2 regions of the Streptomyces sp. NBC_01216 genome follow, and region 2 is predicted to be linked to the other one. Evidence: predicted binding sites of a transcription regulator. Region 2 holds the regulator's gene; the other holds the start of a gene.
The links. The regulator HrcA, encoded in region 2, represses chaperone genes, less so after heat shock. The targets are predictions, from matches to a motif close to TTNGCACTCNGNNNNNCNGAGTGCNAA.

Region 1: a site for HrcA is predicted at 10,633-10,659, ahead of groES (co-chaperone GroES). Genes of this name have one in related genera too.

What each region holds. Positions count from the first base shown of each region.
Region 1 is NZ_CP108677.1:2,802,725-2,817,193, reverse strand. Features, by position in the region: gene OG393_RS12040 (alpha/beta fold hydrolase) at 1-281, shown strand, start outside; gene tsaE (tRNA (adenosine(37)-N6)-threonylcarbamoyltransferase complex ATPase subunit type 1 TsaE) at 292-792, shown strand; gene OG393_RS12030 (hypothetical protein) at 914-1,072, shown strand; gene OG393_RS12025 (hypothetical protein) at 1,223-1,762, opposite strand; gene tsaB (tRNA (adenosine(37)-N6)-threonylcarbamoyltransferase complex dimerization subunit type 1 TsaB) at 2,087-2,740, shown strand; gene rimI (ribosomal protein S18-alanine N-acetyltransferase) at 2,791-3,255, shown strand; gene tsaD (tRNA (adenosine(37)-N6)-threonylcarbamoyltransferase complex transferase subunit TsaD) at 3,255-4,367, shown strand; gene OG393_RS12005 (hypothetical protein) at 4,382-4,630, shown strand; gene OG393_RS12000 (polysaccharide deacetylase family protein) at 4,819-5,709, shown strand; gene OG393_RS11995 (YciI family protein) at 5,809-6,165, shown strand; gene OG393_RS11990 (RNA polymerase sigma factor) at 6,309-7,529, shown strand; gene OG393_RS11985 (class I SAM-dependent methyltransferase) at 7,881-9,065, opposite strand; gene OG393_RS11980 (polysaccharide deacetylase family protein) at 9,193-10,125, shown strand; gene groES (co-chaperone GroES) at 10,806-11,114, shown strand; gene groL (chaperonin GroEL) at 11,234-12,856, shown strand; gene OG393_RS11965 (ester cyclase) at 13,082-13,780, opposite strand; gene OG393_RS11960 (SDR family NAD(P)-dependent oxidoreductase) at 14,404-14,469, opposite strand, start outside.
Region 2 is NZ_CP108677.1:4,979,260-4,993,728, reverse strand. Features, by position in the region: gene OG393_RS22230 (nitronate monooxygenase) at 1-63, opposite strand, end outside; gene dnaJ (molecular chaperone DnaJ) at 210-1,349, opposite strand; gene hrcA (heat-inducible transcriptional repressor HrcA) at 1,350-2,369, opposite strand; gene OG393_RS22215 (MBL fold metallo-hydrolase) at 2,525-3,256, shown strand; gene OG393_RS22210 (DUF3097 domain-containing protein) at 3,267-4,070, shown strand; gene hemW (radical SAM family heme chaperone HemW) at 4,142-5,374, opposite strand; gene OG393_RS22200 (AMP-dependent synthetase/ligase) at 5,430-7,304, opposite strand; gene lepA (translation elongation factor 4) at 7,535-9,406, opposite strand; gene rpsT (30S ribosomal protein S20) at 9,591-9,857, shown strand; gene holA (DNA polymerase III subunit delta) at 10,037-11,023, opposite strand; gene OG393_RS22180 (hypothetical protein) at 11,095-11,340, shown strand; gene OG393_RS22175 (arylamine N-acetyltransferase family protein) at 11,578-12,384, opposite strand; gene OG393_RS22170 (ComEC/Rec2 family competence protein) at 12,727-14,469, opposite strand, start outside.

The DNA.
Region 1 (14,469 bases), 2.2 Mb from region 2:
TCCTCGCGCTGGCCGGCGACCGGGACCTGGTCACGCCCAGTTCGCACACCGAGACCATCGCCGACCTCCTGCCGGACAGCGAACTGGTCATCGTGCCGGACGCGGGCCATCTCGTGATGCTGGAGCATCCGGAGGCGGTCACCGACCGGCTGGCCGACCTGCTGGTCAGGGTCGGCGCCGTGCCGGGGCCCGCGAAGGACGGCACAGTGCGGACGGCGGCCCCGGGGACGAAGCGGGAGCCGGCGACCGGGGCGACGAGGACAGGCCCGGGCAACGGCTAAGTTGGCCGGTATGGAAGCAGCGCTCAACCCGTCCTCCGGGGCCACCCTCGCCGTCGACTCGCCGGAGCGGATGCGGGAGATCGGCCGTCGGCTCGCGGCCCTCCTACGCCCCGGCGACCTCGTCATGCTCACCGGCGAGCTCGGCGCCGGCAAGACGACCCTGACCCGCGGTCTGGGCGAGGGGCTCGGCGTGCGCGGCGCGGTCACCTCGCCGACGTTCGTCATCGCCCGCGTGCACCCCTCCCTGGCCGGCGGTCCCGCCCTGGTGCACGTCGACGCGTACCGCCTCGGCGGCGGCCTGGACGAGATGGAGGACCTCGACCTCGACGTCTCCCTCTCCGATTCCGTGGTGGTCGTGGAGTGGGGCGACGGCAAGGTCGAGGAGCTGACCGACGACCGCCTGCACGTGCTGATCCACCGGGTCGCGGGCGACACCGAGGACGACCGGCGCACGGTGGTGCTGCGCGGGATCGGCGACCGCTGGGCCGGCGAGGACCTGCGCCTGGCCTGACGCCCTGCCGAACGCACGTATGTTCCGACAAGGTGTCGGGAAGATGTTGCGTGGGTCCTCCAAGCCGTGGTCACATGGATACACGAGCTGGTTAGGTGTACCTAACCTACGGGAGGCATGCATGGCGACGCCAGAGCGCGCGGAGGACCGTATCCCGATGAGCGAGCTGCTCGCGTCCTGTGTCGCGGCGAGCGCGGTCTCGACCCCGCCACGCCGGGCCGAGCCCGAGGCTGAGGCACGCGACGGCGAACGGGAACGGGAGCGGGACGAGGCCGCGTAGGCCCGGGAGGGGAAACGGTACGGAGAACGCCGACGCGGCGCCCGCACCGGGGCCCCGGTTGCTCCGCTACAGCGGTACCCCGGCGCCTTCGAACCGGACGCACCAGACCGCGTCCGCCTGCCGGTCGAAGCCACCCGACAGGCTCTCAGCTCAGGCGACGACGACGACCTTCACACCGATGGACGCGAAGGTCCACATGGCGTCGCCGTCCGCGCGCTTCATCCGGATGCCGCCCGTCTTCCGCGTCGGGTCCGGCGTCGGCAGCGAGTTGTCGACGGCCGCGCTGAAGCCGACGGTGACGTCCTGGGCGGTCGTGAACCGCACCACGTGCTCGATCGGCACGCCGTCCGAGCCGCGCACCGCGCCCGAACGGGAGGAGACGGAGTACGTCCCCGGTACCGGGTGGACGGTGCTGGGCATCACCGAGAACGTGTGCGTGGCCTGGCCCTTCTCGTTCACCAGCCAGACCCTCTTCTCGGCGAGCGCGTACACCACGCGCGTCCCGCTGCCGGAGTCGGCCGGAACCGCGAGCGGGTCCCTGACCGGCTTGTGGGGGCCACCGGTCGCGTCGGCGGAGGGGGCGGAGCTCGGGGTCCTCGGCTTCTCCGCCAGATCGGCGGGCACGTTCGCCGACGCCTGATAGGCGAGGAACGTGACCGCCGCGACCGCCGCGGCGGTGAGCCCGGCCACGAATCCCGAGCTGCTCCTTGCCACCGTGCCCACCTCTCTCCCTCGGGGCTGTCGCCCCGGGAGTACCCCCTCGTACGTATCCGGTGGTGACGGTAGCAGTAGCGGCCCGGTCCGGCGGGGCGCCGTGCGGTGCGCCCCGCCGTGTCCGGGCCGCGAGGACCGGGGACGGCCGGGCCCGTCTCCCGCACCCGGTGTCCGGACGGGCACGAGGCCGTTCGCCGGCAGGGGCGCCGAGGGAGCGGGAGCCGAGAAGACGGGAGCGGAGGGGCGGAGGGCCTACGGCTCCCGTCGGCCGTGACCCGCCGGGAGCCGTAGGCTGTTCGCGTGCTCTTGCTCGCCATGGATACCGCCACGCCCGCCGTCACCGTCGCCCTCCACGACGGGGACTCCGTCGTCGCCGAGGCCCGGCAGATCGACGCCCGTCGTCACGGGGAGCTCCTGCTGCCCGCCGTCGACCGGGTGCTCAAGGAGGCCGGGCTCGCGCTCGACGCGGTCACCGGTGTCGTCGTCGGGGTCGGACCGGGCCCCTACACCGGGCTCCGGGTCGGACTGGTCACCGCCGCGACCTTCGCCTCCGTGCTCGGCGTCCCCGTCCACGGGCTGTGCACCCTCGACGGACTCGCGTACGCCTCCGGGATCGAGGAGCCCTTCGCCGTCGCGACGGACGCGCGCCGCAAGGAGGTCTACTGGGCCCGGTACGAGGACTTCCGGACCCGGGCCGGTGACGCGGCCGTCGACCGCCCCGCCGAGATCGCCGGACAGCTCACCGGCCTCCCCGTGGTCGGCGCGGGGGCCCGGCTGTACCCCGAGGCGTTCCCCGACGCCCGCGATCCCGAGCACCAGTCCGCCGCCGCGCTCGCCGCCCTGGCCGCGGAGCGGCTCGCCGCCGGCGCGGACTTCCTCGACCCGCTGCCCCTGTACCTGCGTCGCCCCGACGCGCAGGTGCCGAAGAACTACAAGGTGGTCACCCCCCAGTGACCGCCGGGACCGACGGACTCCCCGCGGCCTCGGCCGCCGTGCTGCGGGAGATGCGCTGGTGGGACATCGAGCCGGTGCTTCGCCTCGAACACGACCTGTTCCCCGAGGACGCCTGGTCCGAGGGCATGTTCTGGTCCGAACTCGCCCACGCCCGCGGTCCGCGTGCCACCCGCCGCTACGTGGTCGCCGAGGACCCGGCCGACGGGCGGCTCGTCGGCTACGCCGGACTGGCCGCCGCCGGCGGGCTCGGCGACGTCCAGACGATCGCCGTCGCCCGCGAGCAATGGGGCACCGGGCTCGGAGCCCGCCTTCTCACCGACCTCCTCCAGCACGCCACCGCCTTCGAGTGCGAGGAGGTGCTGCTGGAGGTACGGGTGGACAACACCCGGGCCCAGAAGCTGTACGAGCGCTTCGGCTTCGAGCCCATCGGCTTCCGGCGCGGCTACTACCAGCCGGGCCATGTGGACGCGCTCGTGATGCGACTGACCGTTCAAGGAACAGAGACGACTGACTGATGGCTGCTGACGAACCGCTCGTACTCGGCATCGAGACCTCCTGCGACGAGACCGGGGTCGGCATCGTCCGGGGCACGACCCTGCTCGCCGACGCCATCGCGTCGAGCGTCGACACCCACGCCCGCTTCGGCGGCGTGGTCCCCGAGATCGCCTCCCGCGCCCACCTGGAGGCCATGGTCCCGACCATCGAGCGCGCCCTGAAGGAGGCCGGGATCTCCGCGCGGGACCTCGACGGCATCGCCGTCACCGCGGGTCCCGGCCTGGCGGGCGCGCTGCTCGTGGGCGTCTCCGCGGCGAAGGCATACGCCTATGCCCTGGGCAAGCCGCTGTACGGCGTCAACCACCTGGCCTCGCACATCTGCGTCGACCAGCTGGAGCACGGTCCGCTGCCCGAGCCGACGATGGCCCTGCTGGTCTCCGGTGGGCACTCCTCGCTGCTGCTCGCACCCGACATCACGGCCGACGTCCGGCCGATGGGCGCCACCATCGACGACGCGGCGGGCGAGGCATTCGACAAGATCGCCCGCGTGCTCGAACTCGGTTTCCCTGGCGGCCCGGTCATCGACCGGCTCGCCCGGGAGGGCGACCCGGCGGCGATCGCCTTCCCGCGCGGCCTGTCGGGCGCGAAGGACCCTGCGTACGACTTCTCCTTCTCCGGCCTCAAGACGGCCGTGGCCCGCTGGATCGAGGCCAGGCGTGCGGCAGGCGAGGAGGTGCCGGTACGGGACGTTGCGGCGTCCTTCCAAGAGGCGGTCGTCGACGTCCTGACCCGCAAGGCCGTCCGCGCCTGCAAGGACGAGGGCGTCGACCACCTGATGATCGGGGGCGGCGTGGCCGCCAACTCGCGCCTCCGTGCCCTGGCCGAGGAGCGCTGCGAGCGGGCCGGTATCCGGCTCCGGGTCCCGCGCCCCGGGCTGTGCACGGACAACGGCGCGATGGTCGCGGCACTGGGCGCGGAGATGGTGGCGCGCAACCGGCCGGCCTCCGACCTGGAGCTGTCGGCGGACTCCTCGCTGCCCGTGACGGACCCGCACGTGCCCGGCAGCCACCACGGCCACGGCCACGACCACGACCACGTGCACGAGATCAGCAAGGAGAACCTCTACTCGTGACGACGGTGACGCTCATGTGGGAGGCGCGCGCGGTCCAGGGCCGCGGCGCCGAGCTCCTGGAGTGGGCACGGGCGCGGCAGTTGCCGTACGAGCCGTTGCGCCGGGAGATCTTCCGCGCGCCGCAGGACCGGGTCCTCGTCCTCACCTGGTGGGAGGTGGCCACCTTCGACGCGGAGCTGCCCGAACTTCCGGAACCGGCCGCGGATCTGATCACCCGCCCGGTGCACCGCTGGCGCTTCGAGGCGCTGCCCTCCGACGCCTGACCCGGAGAGCCTGTCGAAGGCCACCCGGCAGGCTCTGAGGCGGCCCCTCCTTGCTGCCCGTCGCCGCGCCGTGCGGCGGCGTGCGCCGTGCGGTGGTGGGCCGGGCGCGGAGGCAACCTCCGGGCCCGTTCCGGCATCAGACAACACGACTGAGGTCATGTGTTCGGGTGCGGAACGGGTGTGCAGGGGTGGACCGGAAGATCGTGGTGTGGGCGGTGCTGACCGTCGTCGCCCTGCTGGTGACGGCGTGCGCGCGTCCCGCCGACGCGGACGCCCCGCCGAGAGCGGACGTCGGCGGTCCCACGGCGACGCCGTCCGCCGCCGACAGGGCTCCGAACGCCTCCGGCACGCCCGCCTCCTCCGTCGCCCCGGACACCTCCGTCGCCGCGGCGCGGACGGCCGCCGCGTACCGCAGATGGGGCCTGAAGCCCTTCCCCGCCCCGCCGGCCCCGCCCGCCGTCAAAGCGGTCCGCCGGGCCGCCGGCGCACCTGTACCCGTCATCAGCGAGATACCGACCGAGGAGAAGATCGTCTTCATCACCCTCGACGACGGGGCGGAGAAGGACCCGGAATTCGTGGCGATGATGAGGGACCTCGGTGTGCCCGTCACGATGTTCCTCACCGACGCGGCCATACGGGACGACTATCGGTATTTCACCCCGCTCGCGGCTCTCGGCAACGGCGTCGCCAACCACACCCTCAGCCACCCCGACCTGCGCACCCTCGGCCGGGAGGCCCAGCGCCGCGAGATCTGCGGCCAACAGACCCGCCTGGCGCGGCGGTACGGGACGACCCCGCGGCTCTTCCGCCCGCCCTACGGCAACTGGAACGAGGACACCCGCGCCGCGGCCGGGACCTGCGGCGTCGACGCGATCGTCCTGTGGCGTGAGTCGATGCAGATCGAGAACATGCGCTATCAGCACGCCGACCGGAGACTCCGCCCCGGAGACATCATCCTGGCCCACTTCCGCGGTCCGGCCGAGCTCAAGGGCACGAGCATGACACGCATGACCGCCAACCTGCTGCGCCACATCCAGGAGCAGGGCTTCACCGTCGCGCGGCTCGAGGACTACGTCTGAGATTCTCCCGCCACGGGTGTCGAAGCGGGACCCGGCCGTTCGACGTATGAGTGAGAGGCGGGGAAACGGCCCCGCCACCGCACCGTCGAGGAGAACGTCATGCCCCGCTATCTGACCATGATCCGCATCGAAGAGGGCAGCTTCCGGATGGAGGACGCCGACCCCGGCTTCGAGGCACGGATGGGTGCGCTGTTCGAGGAGATCACCAAGGCCGGGGTGATGCTGGAGACCGCCGGCCTCAAGCCCACCTCCGAGGCCACCCGGGTCACCTGGACCGACGGCCGGATCGGTTACACCGACGGTCCGTTCACCGAGACCAAGGAGGTCATCGGCGGCTACTCCCTCACCCAGTGCCGGGACATGGCCGAGGCGATCGAATGGTCGAAGCGCTTCCTGGAGGTCCACCCGCCCGAGTGGAAGGTCATCTGCGAGGTGCGTGAGATCGAGGAGATGTGACCCGTCGGCCGGACGCGCCCGGAGCGGCGTGGCGGCCGAGGCGACGTGTCCGAGAGGAGCGCCGGTCCGTGTCCCGATGGTGTGCTGTCATATGAGCCGTGACAGCACACCACGCGGCCGAGAGTGTCGAGACGGTCTTCCGGATGGAGTCGGCGCGCGTCATCGCCGCCGCGGCGCGGATCGTCCGTGACGTCGGCATCGCCGAGGAGATCGCACAGGACGCGCTCGTCGCCGCGCTGGAGCAGTGGCCGCGGTCAGGGGTCCCGGAGCGGCCGGGAGCCTGGCTGACGGCCACCGCCAAGCACCGTGCCGTCGACCTCGTGCGACGCCGTGAGACGTACGCGCGCAAGCTCGCCGAGGTGGGCCGCGAGCTGTCGGAGGAGACGTACGACCCCGAACCCTCCGGGCCGGGCGACATCGACGACGACCTGCTCCGGCTGGTCTTCACCGCCTGCCATCCCGTGCTCTCCGCGGAGGCGCGGGCCGCGCTCACCCTGCGGCTGGTCGGCGGTCTGCGCACCGACGAGATCGCCCGCGCCTTCCTCGTCCCGGAGGCGACGGTCGCGCAGCGGATCGTGCGGGCCAAGCGCACCCTGGCGAAGGCGGGCGTGGACTTCGAAGTGCCTTACGGGGCGGACCGAGCGGCCCGGCTCGACTCCGTCCTCGAGGTCATCTACCTGATCTTCAACGAGGGCTATGCGGCCACCGCGGGCGATGACCTGCTCCGCCCCGCGCTGTGCGAGGACGCGCTGCGGCTGGCGCGGGTGCTCGCCGGACTCATGCCCGCGGAGGCGGAAGCGCACGGGCTGGCGGCCCTGCTGGAGATCCAGGCATCGCGGGCGGCGGCCCGGACCGGCCCCGGCGGGCAGCCGGTCCTGCTCGCCGACCAGGACCGTGCCCGCTGGAACCGGCTGCTGATCCGCCGCGGCTTCGCGGCGCTGGAACGCGCGGGGCGGCAGGCGGGCGAGGGTGGGGGATACGGGCCGTACGCCCTCCAGGCCGCCGTCGCCGCCTGCCACGCACGGGCCGCGACGTACGAGGAGACGGACTGGCGGACCATCGCGGCGTTGTACGGCCGGCTGGCGGCCGTCGCGCCGTCCCCGGTGGTCGAACTGAACCGCGCGGTCGCCGTCTCCCGGGCGGAGGGGCCGGAGGCCGGACTCGCGATCGTCGACGGTCTCACCGGCGAACCGGCCCTGGACCGCTACCACCTGCTGCCGAGCGTGCGGGGTGACCTGCTGGCCCGGCTGGGACGGACGGAGGAGGCGCGGGCCGATTTCGAGCGGGCGGCCGGCCTCACCCGCAACGAGCGGGAGCGTGCCCTCCTGCGGGAACGGGCGCGGTCGCTGCCGCCGCGGGTATGAGGGCGTGTGGGGCGGTGCGGACCCGGCGCCCGCACTCACCCTGAGCGCCCGCACCCGCACCCGTGCCCGCACCCGTGCCCGCACCCGTGCCCGCACCCGCCCCCGCCCCCGCCCCCGCACAGATAGCGGCGCCGACGCGGATACCGCGGCCTCCGTGCCGCCGCCCGCGCGGGTCCGTCGCCCGGCTCAGAGCCTGTCGGGTGGCATCTGACCGGGTGGTCACGCCCTGGCACGCGCAGTCGGCGTTGCCGGGATGCCCTGGTAGCTCCGCTGCAGCGGAGCTACCGGCGCTTTGGGATCGCCCGCACCAGACGGCGCCCGCCTGTCGGCCGAAGGTCACCCGACAGTCTCTCAGCGGTCCGCGGGGTGTCCGATGAGCATCGTCGGGGCACCCGCGACACGGGTGAGGAACAGCGTCGCCGCGTTCGGGCCCTTGGGCTTGATCCTGCGGCGCATCTCCTCGGGTTCGACGGCCGAGCCGCGCTTCTTCACGGTCAGCGTGCCGACCTCCCGTTCGCGCAGCAGGGCCTTGACCTTCTTGAGGTTGAAGGGGAGCCGGTCGGTGATCTCGTACGCGGCGGCGAACGGGGTCGGCCGCAGCTCGTCCGCCGTGACGTAGGCGATCGTCTCGTCGACCAGACCGCCCGCCAGATCCTCTGCGACCTCGGCGACCAGGTGGGCGCGGATCACGGCGCCGTCGGGCTCGTAGAGGTAGCGGCCGACCGGCCGGACCGCGGGGTTCGGAAGGCCGCGGCCGGTCAGACTCCCGCCACCGGGCAGCAGCGTGGCCCGACGGGCGCCGGGAGTGGTGCCGAACCACAGCACCGCCTCCTTCACGTCGCCGCCATCCGAGATCCACTCGGCCTCCGCCTCCGGCGGCACCGCCTCGTGCGGCACGCCCGGGGCGATCTTCAACGCGGCGTGCGGGGCCTTGCGGGCCGCCTCCGTCGCCCAGGAGAGCGGAGGCGAATAGCCCTCCGGGTCGAAGATCCGGCCGCGTCCGCCCCGCCGCGCCGGGTCCACGAAGACCGCGTCGTAGGGGGTGGTGTCGATCTCCGTCACATCGGCGCACCGGACCTCGATCAGCCCGTCGAGACCGAGGGCGGCGGCGTTGGCGCGGGCCGCTTCGGCGGTCAGCGGGTCGCGGTCGACGGCGAGGACCGAGATGCCCGCACGGGCGAAGGCGATCGCGTCGCCGCCGATGCCGCCGCACAGGTCGGCGACGCTGCGCACGCCCAGCTCCCGGAGACGTCCCGCGCGGTACGTCCCCACCGTGGCCCGGGTCGACTGTTCGACTCCGTTGGGCGTGAAGTACATCCGGTACGCGTCCTCGGCACCGAACTTCGCCACCGCGCGCTGCCGCAGCCGTGCCTGTCCGATGGCCGCCGTGACCAGATCGGCCGGGTGCTCGCGCCGCAGCCGGGAGGCGACCGCCAACTCCTGGGCGGGGTCGTGGTCGCGCAGCACGGCGAGCAGCGTCTGGCCTTCGGGGGAGAGCAGGGTGGCGAAGGAGGAGAGGTCGGTCACCCGTCCCATTGTGGCCCCTGCCGTCGAGTGGGCCGGCCGGGGGACGGTGCGCGCGGCGCGCCGACGGCGTGGAGGTCCGAGGGGCTCGGCGCTGACAGGATGCGGCGCCATGCAGCTAGTACGACAAAAAGAACGAATGCTGGTGAACCGCGCCCTCCTGGTGCGGCGGTCCGTGGGCGCGACGGTGCTCGTCGCGGCGCTCGCGTCCGCCTGCGCGGCACCCTCCGGCGGGGCGGCGGAGGGCGGGAACGGGGAAGGGGCGCGCAAGGGCGCCGCGAGCCCCGCCGCCGGACAACCTCGAGCGGAGGGCGCGGCCGGCGCCCTTCAGGCGTACGTGGAGCGGGTTCGTGAGCAGCGCGCGGCCCGGGTCCTCGCGGCCAGGAAGTGGAAGCTCGACAAGCCGCCGCTGGAGGCGCCCGCGCCGCCGGTGACCAAGCCGAAGATCACGACCCGCAAGGGCTTCGAGACCGACGGCGAGGGTCTGCCGCCGGTCTTCACGACCGTGCCGACCAAGGACAAGGTCGTCTTCCTGACCATCGACGACGGGGCCGAGAAGGACCCCGACCTGGTACGGATGATGAGCGAGCTGGGCATCCCGTACAGCGCCTTCCTGAGCGACTACCTCGTCAGGGAGGACTACGGCTACTTCGCCGGGATGCAGAAGGCCGGTGTCGCCCTGCACAACCACACGCTCAACCACCGCTACCTGCCCGGGCTCTCGTACGCGCAGCAGAAGCGGGAGATCTGCGGGATGCAGGACACCATCGAGAAGAAGTTCGGCAAGCGGCCCCCACTCTTCCGCCCGCCGTACGGCAACTACAACCAGGACACGCTGACGGCGGCCAAGTCCTGTGGGGTCAAGGCGGTCCCGTTGTGGGCCGCGGAGGCGTTCCCGGACCACATGGAGTGGCGCGAGTGGGACCGGGACCTGCATCCCGGCGACATCGTGCTCACCCACTTCCGTGGCAAGGGGGACTGGAAGGGCACCATGCCCGACATGATCCGCCGCGTGATGAAGACGATCACGGACAAGGGGTACGCGGTGGCGAGACTCGAGGACTACGTGTGATCCGGGCGCGTCGGCCGGTGGCCGGGCTGCTGCTGGCCGGCGCGCTCCTGGCGACGTCGGGGTGCGCGTCGAGCGTGGACCCGATCGAGCGGCTGGGCCGGAGGGCGGCGGAGCGGGTGATGCCGGCCCACGGGCAGGCACCGGCGCCGGACCCGGCGCCGTGGGGAGGGCGGAGGGTGGTGGTGCAGGTCCCCCGGGGGCCCGGGGCGGTGGTGCGGGAGCCGGACGCGGCCGGTGTGGGGCGAGTCGTACCCGGGAACACCGGTGTCCGCGCGCACACGGCCCGGAAGGTCGGGGGCGGGGTCGGGGACGGGGACGGGGCGAGCGTCACCGGTACGGCGGCCCGGATGTTCCGCAGCGTCGCGCGTTCCTGGCCGCACCCCCGGACCGTCCCGCGGTCCCCGGCCGCGTCCTCACACGTGCCCCCGCAGTCGCCTCCGCAGTCGGAACCAAATGGTCCGGCACACCGTTTCCCGGAGCGGGGCCGAATCGCCACACCGCACTGAATTGGCACTCCGCTTGACCGAGTGCTAATCGCAGTCATAGTCTCAGGTCTGGCACTCCCCACTGGAGAGTGCCAACACAGCGACGGGCAGGTCCGGCACCCGCGACGACGGATCCACCTGGTCGCCACCTCAGACAGTTAACCCCGTGAGATCTCCGAAGGGGGAGGTCGGATCGTGACGACCACCAGCTCCAAGGTTGCCATCAAGCCGCTCGAGGACCGCATTGTGGTCCAGCCGCTCGACGCCGAGCAGACCACCGCCTCTGGCCTGGTCATTCCGGACACTGCCAAGGAGAAGCCCCAGGAGGGCGTCGTCCTGGCCGTGGGCCCGGGCCGCTTCGAGAACGGCGAGCGTCTGCCGCTCGACGTCAAGACCGGCGACATCGTGCTGTACAGCAAGTACGGCGGCACCGAAGTGAAGTACAGCGGCGAGGAGTACCTCGTCCTCTCGGCTCGCGACGTGCTCGCGATCGTCGAGAAGTAGTTCACCGAAGTACCCGAAGTACCTGAAGCAGATGCTTTGAGCTGCGCCCCGAGGCCCCTTCCGGGCGCCCCGGGGCGCAGTTCGTTCCACCCGATTTCCGAGAGGGCTGAACCGCTCCCATGGCGAAGATCCTGAAGTTCGACGAGGACGCCCGTCGCGCCCTTGAGCGCGGCGTCAACAAGCTTGCCGACACGGTCAAGGTGACGATCGGCCCCAAGGGCCGCAACGTCGTCATCGACAAGAAGTTCGGCGCCCCCACCATCACCAACGACGGTGTCACGATCGCCCGCGAGGTCGAGATCGAGGACCCGTACGAGAACCTCGGCGCCCAGCTGGTGAAGGAGGTGGCGACCAAGACCAACGACATCGCGGGTGACGGCACCACCACCGCCACCGTGCTCGCCCAGGCCCTGGTCCGCGAGGGTCTGCGCAACGTCGCCGCCGGCGCCTCCCCGGCCGCCCTGAAGAAGGGCATCGACGCCGCCGTCAAGGCCGTCTCCGACGAGCTGCTCGCGACCGCGCGCCCGATCGAGGACAAGTCCGACATCGCCGCCGTGGCCGCGCTCTCCGCGCAGGACCAGCAGGTCGGCGAGCTCATCGCCGAGGCGATGGACAAGGTCGGCAAGGACGGTGTCATCACCGTCGAGGAGTCCAACACCTTCGGTCTGGAGCTCGACTTCACCGAGGGCATGGCCTTCGACAAGGGCTACCTGTCCCCCTACATGGTCACCGACCAGGAGCGTATGGAGGCCGTCCTCGACGACCCGTACATCCTGATCCACCAGGGCAAGATCTCCTCGATCCAGGACCTGCTGCCGCTCCTTGAGAAGGTCATCCAGGCCGGCTCCAGCAAGCCGCTGCTGATCATCGCCGAGGACGTCGAGGGCGAGGCCCTGTCGACCCTGGTCGTCAACAAGATCCGTGGCACCTTCAACGCCGTGGCCGTCAAGGCCCCGGGCTTCGGCGACCGCCGCAAGGCGATGCTCGGCGACATGGCCACCCTCACCGGTGCCACCGTCATCGCCGAGGAGGTCGGCCTCAAGCTCGACCAGGCCGGCCTGGACGTGCTGGGCACCGCCCGCCGTGTGACGATCACCAAGGACGACACCACCGTCGTCGACGGTGGCGGCAACTCCGAGGATGTGCAGGGCCGCGTCAACCAGATCAAGGCCGAGATCGAGAGCACGGACTCCGACTGGGACCGCGAGAAGCTCCAGGAGCGCCTCGCGAAGCTGGCCGGCGGCGTGTGCGTGATCAAGGTCGGCGCCGCCACCGAGGTGGAGCTGAAGGAGAAGAAGCACCGTCTGGAGGACGCCATCTCCGCGACCCGCGCCGCGGTCGAGGAGGGCATCGTCTCCGGTGGTGGCTCCGCTCTGGTCCACGCCGTCAAGGTGCTCGAGGGCAACCTCGACAAGTCCGGCGACGAGGCCACGGGTGTCGCGGTCGTCCGCCGCGCCGCGGTCGAGCCGCTGCGCTGGATCGCCGAGAACGCCGGGCTCGAGGGCTACGTCATCACCGCGAAGGTGGCGGAGCTCGACAAGGGCCAGGGCTTCAACGCCGCGACCGGCGAGTACGGCGACCTGGTCAAGGCCGGCGTCATCGACCCGGTGAAGGTGACGCGTTCCGCGCTCGAGAACGCCGCCTCGATCGCCTCCCTCCTGCTCACCACCGAGACCCTCGTGGTGGAGAAGAAGGAAGAGGAGCCGGCCGACGCGGGTCACGGCCACGGCCACTCCCACTGAGGCCGTTCACCGACGCGGTGAGCCGCTGAGGCTCACCGCCGTGCACGACGCGTTCGGGGTGACCGACACGCAGCGAGGCCCGGTGCCCCCGTCGCGGGGGCACCGGGCCTCGCCCGTTCGCACCGGCCTCACCGCTTCGTGGCGGGCCTCGCCGACGCCCCACCGGTATCGCCGGTTCCCTTCTCGGGTTCCGGCGCACCGGCTCTCCCGGATGTCTGGGTTCCGTCAGGACTCGATGGCCCCGAGCTGCCCCATCAGGCCGAGCAGGTCGTACTGCCACCAGCCTTCCACGATCTTGCCGTCCTCGCGGAAACGGTGGATGAGCATGCCGGTCATCGAGACCTCACGGCCGGTGGCCTCGATTCCCATGAAGTCCCCCGTGTGGGTGGCGTTCCAGGTCCAGCGGGTACAGACCCGGTCGCCCTCGGCGATCTGGTCCTCGACGACGAAGGCGAAGTCGAAGCCGCCGCGCCACATCTCCAGTTCACGGCGGATCGCGTCCATCCCGGAGATGTCCTGCACATTGGTGGGGTCGTGGTCGTGGTATCCCTCGGCGAGGACCTCGTCGAGCGGTGCGAGCTCACCCTCGGCCCCGACCAGCTCGAGCAGCCTGCGGGCGGTCGCCTTGTAGAGCTGGATGTCCTTGACGACGTCGAGATCCGTGAACGTGGGCATCTCGTCACAGAGCGCGACCATCTCGCGGAAGATCCGGTCGGTCTCGGGAAGCTGTGAATTCCTCATCGCCACGTCGTAGGAGGGGAATTCGACGATCTCCACGAAGTGCGAGGCGTCGGAGCGGTCGGCGCCGATGAGACTGTGGGTCGCGGTGCGCTTCCCCCGGGTCTGCTCGACCCACTTGTCCATGAGCCGGTTCATATCGTCGAACCGACTCGTTTTGCAGTCGATGATCTGTACGAAGGTCATGGCGCCTCCCGGACCGGGTGGGACCCCTCCATTTTAGACGTCCGGCCCCCGGTCGCCCGCCCAGCCGGCTGGGCGGTGTTCTCCTCCCGGCGCGTCGCATGGCCGGTCCGTCGGTCGGGGTGTCCGTCGGTCGGTCGGCCAGGTCGGGCGCGCCGCATGGGGTGGGGCCACGGCGCCGTACGAGAATGTTCGGCGGTCTCTGCCGACCGACCACGGGGACCGTGGGGCGGAGGCGGGCGTCCTGCCGGTCCGCTTCGGGAGGATGCCGGTCCGGTGCCGGGGCGTTGATCCGGTGCGGGGAAAGTGTTTGTCCGGGCGTTTGTCCGGGCGTCGTGGACGTCGCCAGTGCGTTCACCCGTGCCCGTCCGTGGGAGTGGCCGTCGCCTCAGCCCGCGTCCCCGAACGGCACAGGGCGGGGGCGCTTGCGGTCCTGTCGAGTCGACGAGCCCATTCTCCGAACGGGCTCGTCGAGGCCGTGTGTACCGACCGCTCCCCGGCCCTGTCCGCCGGGACCGTGACCGCCGACGGCGGCGGGGACTGGTGCGGAGACGATGTGTCGGCGACATCGCCTCGCACTGTCGGGGTTCGTGAGGGGGAGTGCCCCGGATAATTCCGCCATCAGCTCACTTCGGTCCGTACGTGCGGCCCGCCTTGGAGGACAGTCCTCCGAGCAGCCCGCGGGGCGCCAG
Region 2 (14,469 bases):
GCCACCCGCCATGGGGGCCTGCACGATCGGGTGACGACAGAGATCGCTCAGTGCGGTGGACATGCATGCATCGTGTCATGGCCGGGCTCCCCGGCCGAAAACGCCCGGGGCGGCACGCGTGGTCCACGCGTGCCGCCCCGGGAGGTGCCGACGGTGCCACTCCGGGCGAAGGTCCGCACGGGCGGGGCGTCGGCCCCGCCCGTCACGCCCTAGCGGCCGTTGAAGGCGTCCTTGAGGCGCGAGAACAGGCCCTGCTGCCCCGGCTGGAACTGGCCCGTCGGGCGTTCCTCACCACGCAGCTTCGCCAGTTCGCGCAGCAGCCGCTCCTGCTCCGGGTCGAGCTTCGACGGCGTGGTGACCTCCACGTGCACGATCAGGTCGCCGCGCCCGCCGCCCCGCAGATGCGTGATGCCGCGGCCCTGCAGGGGGATCGACTGCCCGGACTGCGTGCCCGGCCTGATGTCGACCTCCTCCATCCCGTCCAGCGTCTGGAGCGGCACCTTGGTGCCGAGCGCACCCGCCGTCATCGGGATGGTGACCGTGCAGTGCAGGTCGTCGCCGCGGCGCTGGAAGACCTCGTGCGGGACCTCGTGGATCTCGACGTACAGGTCGCCGGCGGGACCGCCGCCGGGACCCACCTCACCCTCGCCGGCCAGCTGGATCCGGGTGCCGTTGTCGACACCGGCCGGGATCTTCACGGTGAGGGTGCGGCGCGAACGGACCCGTCCGTCGCCGGCGCACTCCGGGCACGGGGTCGGGACGACGGTGCCGAAGCCCTGGCACTGGGGGCAGGGACGCGAGGTCATGACCTGGCCCAGGAAGGACCGGGTGACCTGCGAGACCTCGCCACGGCCGCGGCACATGTCACAGGTCTGCGCGGAGGTGCCGGGTGCGGCGCCCTCGCCGGAGCACGTCGTGCAGACGACCGCCGTGTCGACCTGGATGTCCTTCGTCGTGCCGAAGGCGGCCTCGTTGAGATCGATCTCCAGACGGATCATGGCGTCCTGGCCGCGGCGGGTGCGCGAGCGCGGCCCGCGCTGCGACGCCGTGCCGAAGAACGCGTCCATGATGTCCGAGAAGTTCCCGAAGCCGCCGGCGCCGAAGCCGCCGGCGCCACCGCCGCCTCCAGCCTGGGAGAGCGGGTCCCCGCCGAGGTCGTAGACCTGCTTCTTCTGCGGGTCCGACAACACCTCGTAGGCGGCGTTGATCTCCTTGAAGCGCTCCTGCGTCTTCGGATCGGGATTGACGTCCGGGTGCAGCTCGCGGGCGAGCCTCCGGAACGCCTTCTTGATCTCGTCCTGGGAGGCGTCGCGGCGTACGCCGAGTACGGCGTAGTAGTCCGTGGCCACTTACGACTCCGCCAGGATCTGTCCGACGTAACGTGCCACTGCGCGTACCGCTCCCATCGTTCCGGGGTAGTCCATGCGGGTCGGTCCGACCACGCCGAGTTTGGCGACTGCCTCGTCGCCCGAACCGTAGCCGACCGCGACGACGGACGTGGAGGTGAGCCCCTCGTGGGCGTTCTCGTGCCCGATCCGTACGGTCATGCCCGAGTCCTTGGCCTCGCCGAGCAGCTTGAGGAGCACGACCTGTTCCTCGAGCGCCTCCAGCACCGGCCTGATCATGAGGGGGAAGTCGTGCCCGAAGCGGGTGAGATTGGCGGTACCGCCGATCATCAGCCGTTCCTCGTGCTCTTCCACCAGGGTTTCCAGCAGGGTCGCGAGCACCGCCGTGACCGTGCCGCGGTCCTCCGTCTCCTCGAAGGACTCCGGAAGATCCTGCACCAGTTGCGGCACATCCGCGAAACGGCGGCCGACGACCCGGCTGTTGAGCCGGGCCCGCAGATCAGCCAGCGAGGTCTCGCCGAAGGGCGCCGGGCAGTCGATCATCCGTTGCTCGACCCGTCCGGTGTCCGTGATCAGCACCAGCATCAGCCGGGCGGGCGCCAGCGAGAGCAGCTCCACGTGCCGGACCGTCGAACGGGTCAGCGAGGGGTACTGCACGACGGCGACCTGCCGGGTCAGCTGCGCGAGCAGCCGGACGGTGCGCCCGACGACGTCGTCCAGGTCGACGGCGCCGTCCAGGAAGTTGTGGATGGCGCGCCGCTCCGGGGTCGACAGCGGCTTGACGCCGGCGAGCCGGTCGACGAAGAGTCGGTAGCCCTTGTCCGTGGGGATGCGTCCGGCGCTGGTGTGGGGCTGGGCGATGAAGCCCTCTTCCTCCAGGACGGCCATGTCGTTGCGGACGGTGGCGGGTGAGACCCCCAGCCGGTGACGCTCCGTGAGCGCCTTGGAGCCGACCGGTTCCTCCGTCCCGACGTAGTCCTGGACGATGGCGCGCAGCACCTCGAGTCTGCGTTCGCTGAGCATGGGCACACCTCCAGCTGTCGTCCCGGTTGCTCCGTGTTTGGCACTCGTGTCGTCCGAGTGCCAGGAATCCCCCGGCCAGTGTACGGCGGCGGGCATCGCTCCTGGCAAGGAGGCCGAGTCCCCGCCTGCCGCGTCGTAGCGGATAGCGTCGCCGCATGAATGTCGCTTGGGAAGAGCTCGGCTGGGAACGACTCGGTGACGGAATCGGGCGGCGCCGTCTGCCGGTCTGGGACGCCACGGTGGGCCTGGTGCTGGGCGAGACGGCCGTCCTGCTGTACGACACGGGCTCCTCGCTCCGCGAGGGCGCGGAGCTGCGGGCTCAGGTACGGGCGCTGACCGGGGGCCGGAGAGTGACGCACATCGCACTGAGCCACCCGCACTTCGACCACGTCCTGGGCACCGCCGTCTTCGCGGGAGCCGAGGTGTACGGCGCGGTGGGGCTCGACGCGCTGCTGCGGCGGGAGGCCGGCGCGCTGCGGGCGTCCGCGGTGGAGCACGGGGTGGACGCGCACGTGGCGGAGGAGGCGGTCGACGTGCTGGTGAGCCCGCGCCACACGGTGTCCGGCGAGTGGACCCTCGACCTGGGTGGCCGACGGGTGCTGCTGGCCAACGTGGGTCCCGGTCACTCCGGCCACGATCTGGCGCTGCTCGTCCCCGACGCGGACGGCGGCCCGGAGGTCGTGTTCTGCGGCGACCTGGTCGAGGAGTCCGGTGAGCCACAGGCCGGGCGGGACGCGATCCCGGCACGCTGGCCGGCGGCGCTCGACCGGCTGCTGCTACTGGGCGGTACGGACGCGGTGTACGTGCCCGGGCACGGAGCGACGGTCGACGCAACGTTCGTACGGACGCAGCGCGATGAGCTGGCACAGCGCTTCGGAGTGTCATAACGTCGCGCGAATGCGCAGCTACAACCCGGACCTGACGCCCCCTTGGAAGCGGTCGGCACCCGTCGCGGAGGTCCCCGCGAAGGCGGACCTCGTCGTCGAGGAGGTCGCGACCGGCTTCTGCGGGGCGGTGATCCGCTGCGAGGCGGGCACGGTGACCCTGGAGGACCGCTTCGGCAAGCACCGGGTCTTCCCGATGGAACCGCGCGGCTTCCTGCTGGAGGGCCGGGTGGTGACGCTGGTCCGCCCGTCGGCGGCGGCCCCGGCGGGTCCCGCCCGGACCGCCTCGGGCTCGATCGCGGTACCGGGCGCGCGGGCACGGGTCGCACGGGCGGGGCGTATCTACGTGGAGGGCCGCCACGACGCCGAACTCGTCGAGCGGGTCTGGGGCGACGACCTGCGGGTCGAGGGCGTCGTCGTGGAGTACCTGGAGGGCGTCGACGACCTGCCGGCCGTCGTCGCGGAGTTCGGTCCGGCGCCCGACGCACGGCTCGGTGTCCTGGTGGACCATCTGGTGCCCGGCTCGAAGGAGCAACGCCTGGCGGCCTCGGTCACGGGCGAGGACGTGCTCGTCGTCGGCCACCCGTACATCGACGTCTGGGAGGCGGTGAAACCGTCCTCCGTGGGCATCCCCGCGTGGCCGTCCGTCCCGCGCGGCCAGGACTGGAAGACGGGCGTCTGCAGGGCGCTCGGCTGGCCGGAGAACACCGGCGCGGCCTGGCAGCACATCCTGTCGAAGGTCCGCACCTACAAGGATCTGGAACCGGCGCTGCTGGGCCGGGTGGAGGAGCTGATCGACTTCGTGACGGAGCCGTAGCCGGCTCCCGGCCGCCGGTGGCGTGCGGCCGGGACGCGGGAACGGCGGACGCCTCCTCGCGGACGCGGCGGTCAGTCGACCAGGTCGCGGACCACCGCGTCCGCGAGGAGGCGTCCGCGCAGGGTCAGGACCGCACGGCCCGCGCGGTACGGCTCCGCCTGGAGCAAGCCGTCCGTGAGCGCCTTGCGGGAGGCGGCCAGGCCCGCAGGGGCCAGCAGCCCCAGCTCCACGCCCTCCCGGAGGCGCAGCTCCAGCAGGATGCGCTCCACCCGCCGGTCCTCCGCGGACAGCAGCTCCCGGCCGGCGCCGGGCGAGCGTCCTTCCCCGAGGGCCGCCGCGTAGGCGCCCGGGTGCTTCACGTTCCACCACCGCACGCCGCCGACGTGGCTGTGGGCGCCCGGACCGGCGCCCCACCAGTCGGCTCCGCGCCAGTACAGCTCGTTGTGCAGGCAGCGCCCGGCCTCGGAGGTCGCCCAGTTCGACACCTCGTACCACGCGAATCCGGCCTGCGCGAAAACGGAGTCGGCGATCAGATAGCGGTCCGCGTGGACGTCGTCGTCGGTCATCGGGACCTCGCCGCGGCGGATCCGCCGCGCCAGCTGCGTACCCTCCTCCACGATCAACGCGTAGGCGCTGACGTGGTCGGGTCCGGCCCCGATCGCCGCGTCGAGCGACGCCCGCCAGTCGTCGTCGCTCTCGCCGGGCGTGCCGTAGATGAGGTCCAGATTCACGTGCTCGAAGCCCGCGGCCCGCGCTTCGGCCACACACGCCTCGGGACGGCCGGGCGTGTGGGTCCGGTCCAGGACCTTCAGGACGTGCTGCCGCGCGCTCTGCATCCCGAAGGAGATCCGGTTGAAGCCTCCCGCGCGCAGTTCCGCCAGGTAGGCGGGGTCCACCGACTCGGGGTTCGCCTCCGTCGTGATCTCGGCGTCGTCCGCGAGCCCGAACTCGTCCCGGATCGCCCCCAGCATCCGCACCAGGTCGCCCGCGGCGAGCAGCGTCGGCGTACCGCCGCCGACGAACACGGTCCGGACCGGCCGGGGGTCGTCGCCGAGCACCTTGCGGGCCAGCCGGATCTCCTCGGCGACCTGTCCCGCGTAGTTGTCCCGGGAGGCGAGCACGCCGCCGGCCCCGCGCAGCTCACTCGCGGTGTAGGTGTTGAAGTCGCAGTAGCCGCAGCGCGTGGCGCAGTACGGCACATGCAGATAGAACCCGAGCGGTCGCTCCCCGGCCCCTTCCAGGGCGTGTGCGGGCAGCGCCCCGTCCTCGGGCATGGACTCACCATCGGGCAGTACGGAAGGCATGAGCCCATTGTCCCGTACCACCCGAGGTGCGCGTCCGGCCTGAGAGTACCGGGGGTCAGGCCTCGCGGGCTCCCGCGTACATCTCGTCGATGAGGTGCTGGTAGGTGCGCTCCACGACGGGCCGCTTCATCTTCAGGCTCGGGGTGAGCTCGCCGTGCTCGACGTCCAGGTCGCGCGGCAGCAGCCGGAACTTCTTGATCGTCTGCCAGCGCTGGAGTCCCTCGTTCATGCGCTCGACGTAGCCCTGCACGAACGTCTCGGTCTCCGGGGCGGCGACGACCTCCGCGTACGTCTTGCCCTCGAGGCCGTGCTCGGCCGCCCAGCCGAGGATGGCGGGTTCGTCGAGCGCGATCAGTGCCGAGCAGTAGTTCCGGTCGGCGCCGAGGACCACGATGTTCGAGACGAACGGACAGACGGCCTTGAACCGGCCCTCGATCTCCGTCGGGGCGATGTACTTGCCGCCGGAGGTCTTGAACAGGTCCTTCTTGCGGTCGGTGATCCGCAGGTAGCCGTCGGCGGACAGCTCGCCGATGTCCCCGGTGTGGAACCAGCCGTCGGGCTCCAGGACCTCGGCGGTCTTCTCCGGCAGGCCGTGGTAGCCCTCCATGATGCCGGGGCCGCGCAGCAGGATCTCGCCGTCGTCGGCGATGCGGACCTCGGTGCCGGGCAGCGGCTTGCCGACCGTGCCGGTCCGGTATGCCTCGCCCGGGTTGACGAAGGAGGCGGCGGAGGACTCCGTGAGGCCGTAGCCCTCCAGGATGTGGATGCCGGCTCCGGAGAAGAAGTAGCCGATCTCGGGCGCGAGCGCGACGGAGCCGGACACGGCGGCGCGCAGCCGGCCGCCGAACGCCTCGCGCAGCTTCTTGTAGACCAGCGCGTCGGCGACCTTGTGCTTGGCGGTGAGGCCGAAGGGCGCGGAGGCGGTCCCGGTGCGGCGGAAGTTGTCCTGCGTGACCTTGGCGTATTCGCGTGCGACGTCGGCCGCCCACTGGAAGATCTTGTACTTGGCGGCGCCGCCCTCACGGGCCTTGGCCGCGACTCCGTTGTATACCTTCTCGAAGATGCGGGGGACGGCCGCCATGTAGGTGGGCTGGACCACCGGCAGGTTCACGATGATCTTGTCGATGCGGCCGTCGACCGCGGTGACGTGTCCGACCTCGATCTGCCCCGAGGTCAGCACCTTGCCGAAGACGTGCGCGAGCGGCAGCCACAGGTACTGGACGTCGTCCTGGGTGACGAGGCCGGTGGCGGCGATGGCCTTGGCCATGTACGACCAGTTGTCGTGCGGGAGGCGGACGCCCTTGGGGCGGCCGGTGGTGCCCGAGGTGTAGATGAGCGTGGCCAGCTGGTCGGAGGTGATCGCGGCGACCCGCTCCTTGACGGCCTCCGGGTGCTTCTCCAGGTACGCCTTGCCGCGCGCCTCCAGGTCGGCCAGCGAGATGACCCAGTCGTCCGTCTCCACATCGGTGGTGTCGACGACGACGACGTGATGGAGACCAGGCAGGTCACCGCGGCGGGCGACGGCCTTGGCGACCTGGGCGGCGTCCTCCGCGATCAGCACCTTGGACTCGGAGTCGGAGAGGATGAACGCCGACTCCTCGGCATTGGTCTGGGGGTAGACCGTGGTGGTGGCGGCGCCCGCGCACATCACGCCGAGGTCGGCGAGGATCCACTCCACCCGGGTGGAGGACGCCAGGGCGACCCGCTCCTCCGGCTGGACACCCAGATCGACCAGACCCGCGGCGATCGCGTAGACGCGCTCGGCGGCCTGTTCCCAGCTGAGCGACTTCCACTCGTCGGTGCCCTGACCGGAGGCGGCCGGGACCGGATAGCGATATGCCTCCGCGTCGGGAGTCCGCGCCACGCGCTCAAGGAAGAGGGTCGCCACGGACGGCGGCCGGTTCTCGATCTGGGTCTGTGTGTCGCTCACGACGTCCTCCGGGCGGCGGCGGTGCGTTCTGGGTGTTCTTCGCGTTCTAACTGGCGAGTAACCTTCGAGCCGGGATCAGAGTAGATGGCCGAAGAGCGCCGCGTAAGAGCCCGCGGTCGCCGCTTCGCACCCGGTTTCATAACGAACGGGCCCCCGCACTGTTCGTACGTGAGCCCGTTCGAAGGACCTGTCACCCCATCGGCCGCTGTCCTCACGGCCGACCGTGCGCCCTACTTCTTGGCCTTGCCGCCCGCCGAGTCGTCGCTCGACAGGACGGCGATGAACGCCTCCTGCGGGACCTCCACGGAGCCGACCATCTTCATCCGCTTCTTGCCTTCCTTCTGCTTCTCCAGCAGCTTCCGCTTACGGGAGATGTCACCGCCGTAGCACTTGGCGAGGACGTCCTTGCGGATGGCGCGGATGGTCTCCCGGGCGATGACCCGGGACCCGATGGCGGCCTGCACCGGCACCTCGAACGCCTGCCGAGGGATGAGCTCCTTCAGCTTGGCGACGAGCCGCACGCCGTAGGCGTACGCCTGGTCCTTGTGGGTGATCGCCGAGAAGGCGTCCACCTTGTCGCCGTGCAGCAGGATGTCCACCTTGACCAGACTGGACGCCTGCTCGCCGGTGGGCTCGTAGTCGAGGGAGGCGTAGCCGCGCGTCTTGGACTTCAGCTGGTCGAAGAAGTCGAAGACGATCTCGGCGAGGGGCAGGGTGTAGCGGATCTCCACCCGGTCCTCGGAGAGGTAGTCCATGCCGAGCAGGGTGCCGCGCCGGGTCTGGCACAGCTCCATGATCGACCCGATGAACTCGCTGGGGGCGAGGATCGTGGCGCGCACGACGGGCTCGTACACCTCGTCGATCTTGCCCTCGGGGAACTCGCTCGGATTGGTGACCGTGTGCTCGCCGCCGTCCTCCATGACCACGCGGTAGACCACGTTGGGAGCCGTGGCGATGAGGTCGAGGCCGAACTCGCGCTCCAGGCGCTCTCTGATCACGTCCAGGTGCAGCAGCCCGAGGAAGCCGACGCGGAAACCGAAGCCGAGGGCGGCGGAGGTCTCCGGCTCGTAGACCAGCGCGGCGTCGTTCAGCTGGAGCTTGTCCAGGGCCTCGCGCAGCTCCGGGTAGTCCGAGCCGTCCAGCGGGTAGAGGCCGGAGAAGACCATCGGCTTGGGGTCCTTGTAGCCGCCGAGGGCCTCCGAGGCGCCCTTGACCAGGGAGGTGATCGTGTCGCCGACCTTGGACTGACGGACGTCCTTCACCCCGGTGATGAGGTAGCCCACCTCGCCGACGCCAAGGCCGTCGGCCGGCAGCATCTCGGGCGAGTTGGTGCCGATCTCCAGCAGTTCGTGGGTGGCGCCGGTCGACATCATGCGGATGCGCTCGCGCTTGTTGAGCTGGCCGTCCACGACACGGACGTAGGTCACGACGCCACGGTAGGAGTCGTAGACCGAGTCGAAGATCATCGCGCGGGCGGGGGCGTCGGCGGCACCGACGGGAGCCGGAACGTTCTCCACGACCCGGTCGAGCAGGGCCTCGACGCCGAGACCGGTCTTGGCGGAGACCTTGAGCACGTCCTCGGGCTGACAACCGATGAGGTTGGCCAGCTCCTCGGAGAACTTCTCCGGCTGGGCGGCCGGCAGGTCGATCTTGTTCAGCACCGGGACGATGGTGAGGTCGTTCTCCATCGCCAGGTAGAGGTTGGCGAGGGTCTGCGCCTCGATGCCCTGCGCCGCGTCGACCAGCAGAACCGTGCCCTCACACGCGGCGAGGGACCGCGAGACCTCGTAGGTGAAGTCGACGTGCCCGGGGGTGTCGATCATGTTCAGGATGTGCGTCCTGCCCTGACCGGCGCCCTCGCTCGGCGCCCAGGGCAGACGGACGGCCTGGGACTTGATCGTGATGCCGCGCTCGCGCTCGATGTCCATCCGGTCGAGGTACTGGGCGCGCATCTGCCGCTGGTCGACCACTCCGGTCAGTTGGAGCATCCGGTCGGCAAGGGTCGACTTGCCGTGGTCGATGTGCGCGATGATGCAGAAGTTGCGGATCAGAGCCGGGTCGGTACGGCTCGGCTCGGGCACGTGGGGAGGAGTCGCGGGCACGCAGGGTCTCGTCTCGGGGCGATGTCGGATCGATACGTAGGCTCCATCGTCCCATGACTGTGACGCGGTGCTCGGTTTGGGCGGTCCCACGGGCTGCTGATACCGTGGACAGCTGTGTCTCGTATGCCCTCTCAGCTACGGGTCACGCACTCTGAAACAACATCGAACCTGAAAAGGCTCTTTCGTGGCGAACATCAAGTCCCAGATCAAGCGGAACAAGACGAACGAGAAGGCGCGCCTGCGCAACAAGGCCGTCAAGTCCTCGCTCAAGACCGCGATCCGCAAGGCCCGCGAGGCCGTCGCCGCGGGTGACGTGGAGAAGGCCGTCGTGGCTTCCCGCGCCGCCTCCCGCGCGCTCGACAAGGCTGTCTCGAAGGGCGTCATCCACAAGAACGCCGCCGCCAACAAGAAGTCGGCGCTGGCCACCAAGGTTGCCGCTCTCCAGGGCTGAGCTCTGATGTAGACGCCGGACGGGGCACAGCGGGCCCTCTCTCCCGCTCCCGACCGGCACCCCGGATCCGTGCGCGATACGCGTTCGCCACGCGTGCACGGGCCCACCGCCGTAACGCCGAAGGCCCCGCCTCCTCCTTCCCCAGGAGGGTGCGGGGCCTTCGGTGCGTGGGCTATCGGCTACCGGCGGAGTCTTGCCGCCCGCGCCACCGCGACCACCGCCTTCTCCAGGGCGTACTCGGGATCGTCTCCTCCGCCCTTGACGCCCGCGTCGGCCTCTGCCACCGCCCGCAGAGCGAGCGACACCCCGTCCGGCGTCCAGCCCCTCATCTGCTGCCGGACACGGTCGATCTTCCACGGCGGCATCCCCAGTTCCCGCGCGAGGTCCGCGGGCCGTCCGCCTCGCGCCGCGGAAAGCTTGCCGATCGCCCGGACCCCCTGCGCGAGTGCGCTGGTGATCAGCACGGCCGGAACCCCGGTCGAGAGGGACCAGCGCAGCGCCTCCAGCGCCTCGGCCGCCCGGCCCTCCACCGCACGGTCCGCGACGTTGAACGACGACGCCTCGGCGCGCCCCGTGTAATAGCGTCCGACGACCGCCTCGTCGATCGTCCCCGGCACGTCCGCGACGAGCTGCGAGACGGCCGACGCAAGCTCCCGCAGGTCGCTGCCGATCGCGTCCACCAGCGCCTGGCACGCCTCGGGCGTGGCCGAACGCCCCGCCGCCCGGAACTCCTGCCTTACGAACGCCAGTCGTTCGGCCGGCTTCGTCGTCTTCGGGCAGGGCACCTCGCGCGCGCCCGCCTTGCGTGCCGCGTCGAGCAGCCCCTTGCCCTTGGCCCCGCCGGCGTGGAGCAGCACGAGCGTGATCTCCTCGACGGGAGCGCCGATGTACGCCTTGACGTCCTTGATCGTGTCCGCGGACAGGTCCTGCGCGTTCCGTACGACCAGGACTTTGCGCTCCGCGAACAGCGAAGGGCTGGTCAGCTCCGCCAGGGTGCCCGGCTGGAGCTGTTCGGGGCCCAGATCACGTACGTCGGTGTCGGCGTCGGCGGCTCTGGCAGCCGCCACCACCTCCTGGAAGGCGCGGTCGAGGAGGAGATCCTCCTGGCCCACGGCGATCGTCACGGGGCCGAGGAGGTCGTCGGTGGAATTCTTCCTGGGTGCCATCGCGTCCCAGCATCCCACGGACCGCTGACACCCCCTGCCGTGCGGCCGTCGCCGTACCGGAGAATGTGCGCGTGAGCGACGTGAGACACGTGTTGGTGCTGCCGGACCGCGACGCCGCGGAGGAGGTGGTCGGGGAAGTGAACGACCGATTCGGCCCGGACGAGGAACCGCAGCTCGTGCGCGACGCCCTGGCGGGCGAGGACGACGCCGAGGACGCCCAGTGGCTGGTGGTCGTGGAGGACCCGGACGCGCGCCTGGACGCCGAGGGCCTCGACGCGCTGGCCGCGGAGTACGAGGGCTGGCTGGAGGCCCCGTAACGCCGACGGCCTCCCCGCGGAACCGGCGGCGCGACCGCACCGGCGGGGTCCTCGGTGCCTCCGGCTCTGGTGGATGCCCCCTCACTCGGGAGGGGTCCGGTGCCCGGGGCTCCGCCGAGCCGCGACGGTCGGCCCCGTTGGTCCCTCTCGCCTCGCCCGTGCAGCACGGGACCCTGTCGATCGGGAACGAACACGCTCAGACGGTACGTGGTCGGCCACGGCGTCACGGCCAGAGGGTCACCGCTCCGCGGACGGGGGTACTTCGGGCAGGCGGGCGAGCTCGATGCCGAACAGGTCCCGGTACACCGCCCGCACCTCCTCGTCGCTCTCCAGCGACCGCTCGTCCCGTTCGGCCCCGAGCGTCGTCACCAGCTTGTACCCACTGAGCGTGACGCGGCCCTCCCCCGTGAGACGGGAGCAGATGAGGGAACGCGTGAAGTGCGAATCCGGTGAGGTGCGGTGGTACCAGGCCCCCGCCGTGAAGTCGGCCGTCACGCGTGGTCTCGTCTCCAGGCGGTACTGGGGTTTCCCGTCGCGCAGCACGTCGAGATCACCGCCCGCGGCCGGAACGACCCGGAACACGCCTCCCGGGTCCTGCTGGTCCCCCCGCTCGTCGAAGGCCAGCGGGAAGTGCGAGTGGTTCCCGAAGCCCACGTCCGCGAGCCGGCGTCCTCCGTCCGCCGTCTCCACGAGCAACGCCATGTGGTCGTAGGGGATGCCGAGCCGTCCGTCCTTTCCGAAGCAGCGGCCCTGGAGCGGGGAGACCCGGTAGCCGAGGTCGCGCAGGAGTACGGCGAACGTCGTGTTGACCTCGTAACAGAAGCCACCACGACGGGCGTTGACCACTTTGTCGAGCAGCGCCCCCTCCTCCAGGACGATGTCCTCGCCGAGGTGGATCGAGAGGTTCTCGAAGGGGACGGTGCGCAGGTGCCGCAGGTGGAGCTCGTCCAGCGCGGCGGTGTCCGGGCGCGCGGGGCGGGTGGCACCGACGCGCCGCAGGTACGCGTCGGCGGTCGGGCGTTCGTCGGCGGCGGGGCTGTCCATGAAGACAGTCTCCCCGGCAGGTCCCGGATGCCGCCATGGGACTTCGGTCCTAGGCCGTGTACCGGACGTGACCCAGCCTCGGCCGCCGCGGCGGCGCGGAGCCCGGTCGGTACCGATGACGGTGCGGCATGGCGCGCGGCGGCTCCGAGAACGGGTGACCGGTCTCCCACGGGCCTCGTCCGGGCGTGGTGGCGGCTCCGATGACCGCCAGGGCGGCGGCGGACCGCTGGAGCCCGTGGTCCGGACACCGCGGCCGGTCCGAAGCGGGCACGCACCGGATCGCGTCGCCGGCCCTGCCGCGTGACCTTCGGACGTCCGGACGCGGTCTCGACCGGGCGTTTCTCAGGGGGCTCCTCTCGGTACGGCGAGGAGCTTCGTTCCCGCTCCCGTCACCGCGATCGCACCGTCCCGGTCCGTACGTAGCACCCGCGCCCCGCCGGCCCGCAGAGCGTCGACGGTACGGGGCGCGGGATGTCCGTACGGGTTGTCCCGTCCGGTCGAGATCAGCGCGAGCCTCGGCCGGACCGCCCGCATCAGCTCAGGGTCCTGATGCGCGGAGCCATGGTGGGCGACCTTCAGCACGTCCACCGGCTTCAGGTCCGGATGCGTACGCAGCAACCCGCTCTGGGAGGGCGGTTCAAGGTCTCCGAGGAGCAGAACGCTCAGCCCTCCGGCGGCCCGGACCAGCAGAGTGACGCTGGCGTCGTTCGGTGAGGAATCCTCCGGGCCCGCCCGCGTGGTCGTGTCGCGGGGCCAGAGGACCCGCCAGTCCAGCGGGCCGAGTCGTCGTCGCTCCCCGGCGCGGGCCGCGACCAGCGGAACACCCGCCGCCGCGGCCGTCCTGCGCACGAACGCCGCCTGCCCCGCGGGTTCTTCGAGACCCGTCGTCTGAATCGCGCCGACCGAGCGCCCGCGCAGCACCCCGGGCAGTCCGGCGACGTGATCCGCGTGGAAGTGCGTGAGCACCAGCAGCGGGACTCTGCGCACTCCGAGGTCGCGCAGGCAGCGGTCCACCAGTCCCGGGTCCGGCCCGGCGTCGACCACGACAGCCGTGTCCCCGCCCGCCGCCACCACGGTCGCGTCCCCTTGCCCGACCTGGCACATCACGAACACCCAGCCCGGCGGAGGCCAGCCCGTGACGAGCCGCGCGAGCGGCGGGGGCCGCACCGCGGCGAGCAGGAGCAGCACGGCTCCGAAGACGGCGATCCCGCGCCGGTACGGCAGTTTCCAGATGCCGGTCGCCACGAGAGCGAACACGCCGGCGAGGAGCAGTCCGCCCCACCAACCGCCCGGCCAGGCCGCCTCCGCACCCGGCAGCTCCGCACCCCGACGGGCCACCGTGGCGATCCATCCCGCGGGCCAGGCCGCGACCCGCGCCACCCACTCGGCGATCGGCGGGGCGACCGGGGCCAGCGCGAGGACGGCGAACCCGAGCACCGTGGCAGGGGCGACGGCCGGTTCGGCGAGGAGGTGGGCGGGGATCGCGACCAGACTCACCCGAGCGGCGAAGACCGTCACGACCGGGGCGCAGACCAGTTGCGCCGCCAGGGCCGCGGCGAGCGCCTCGGCAAGACGGCCGGGCACCCGGCGGCGTCGCAGGGCCGCACTCCAGCGCGGGGCGATCGTGAGCAGCGCACCGGTGGCCAGGACCGAGAGCAGGAAGCCGTAACTCCGCGCCAGCCAGGGGTCGTAGAGCACGAGCAGCAGCACCGCCGCGGCCAGTGCGGGAATCAGGGATCTGCGTCGGCCGGTGGCGATGGCCAGCAAGGCGACCAGACCGCAGGCCGCCGCCCTGAGCACGCTGGGGTCGGGCCGGCACACGACCACGAACGCGAGGGTGAGCCCTCCTCCGACGAGCGCCGTGGACCGCAGGGGAATGCCGAGCCGGGGCGCGAGCCCGCCGCGTTCCGCAGCCAGAGCGGTGCTCGGCCGTCCGACGAGGAGCAGCAGGACGACGGTGAGGTTCGATCCCGAGACCGCGAGCAGGTGAGCGAGGTCGGTGGCGGCGAAGGCGTCCGCGAGATCCCGCTCGATCCGTGCGGTGTCGCCGACGACGAGGCCGGGCAGCAGCGCCCGCGCGTCAGG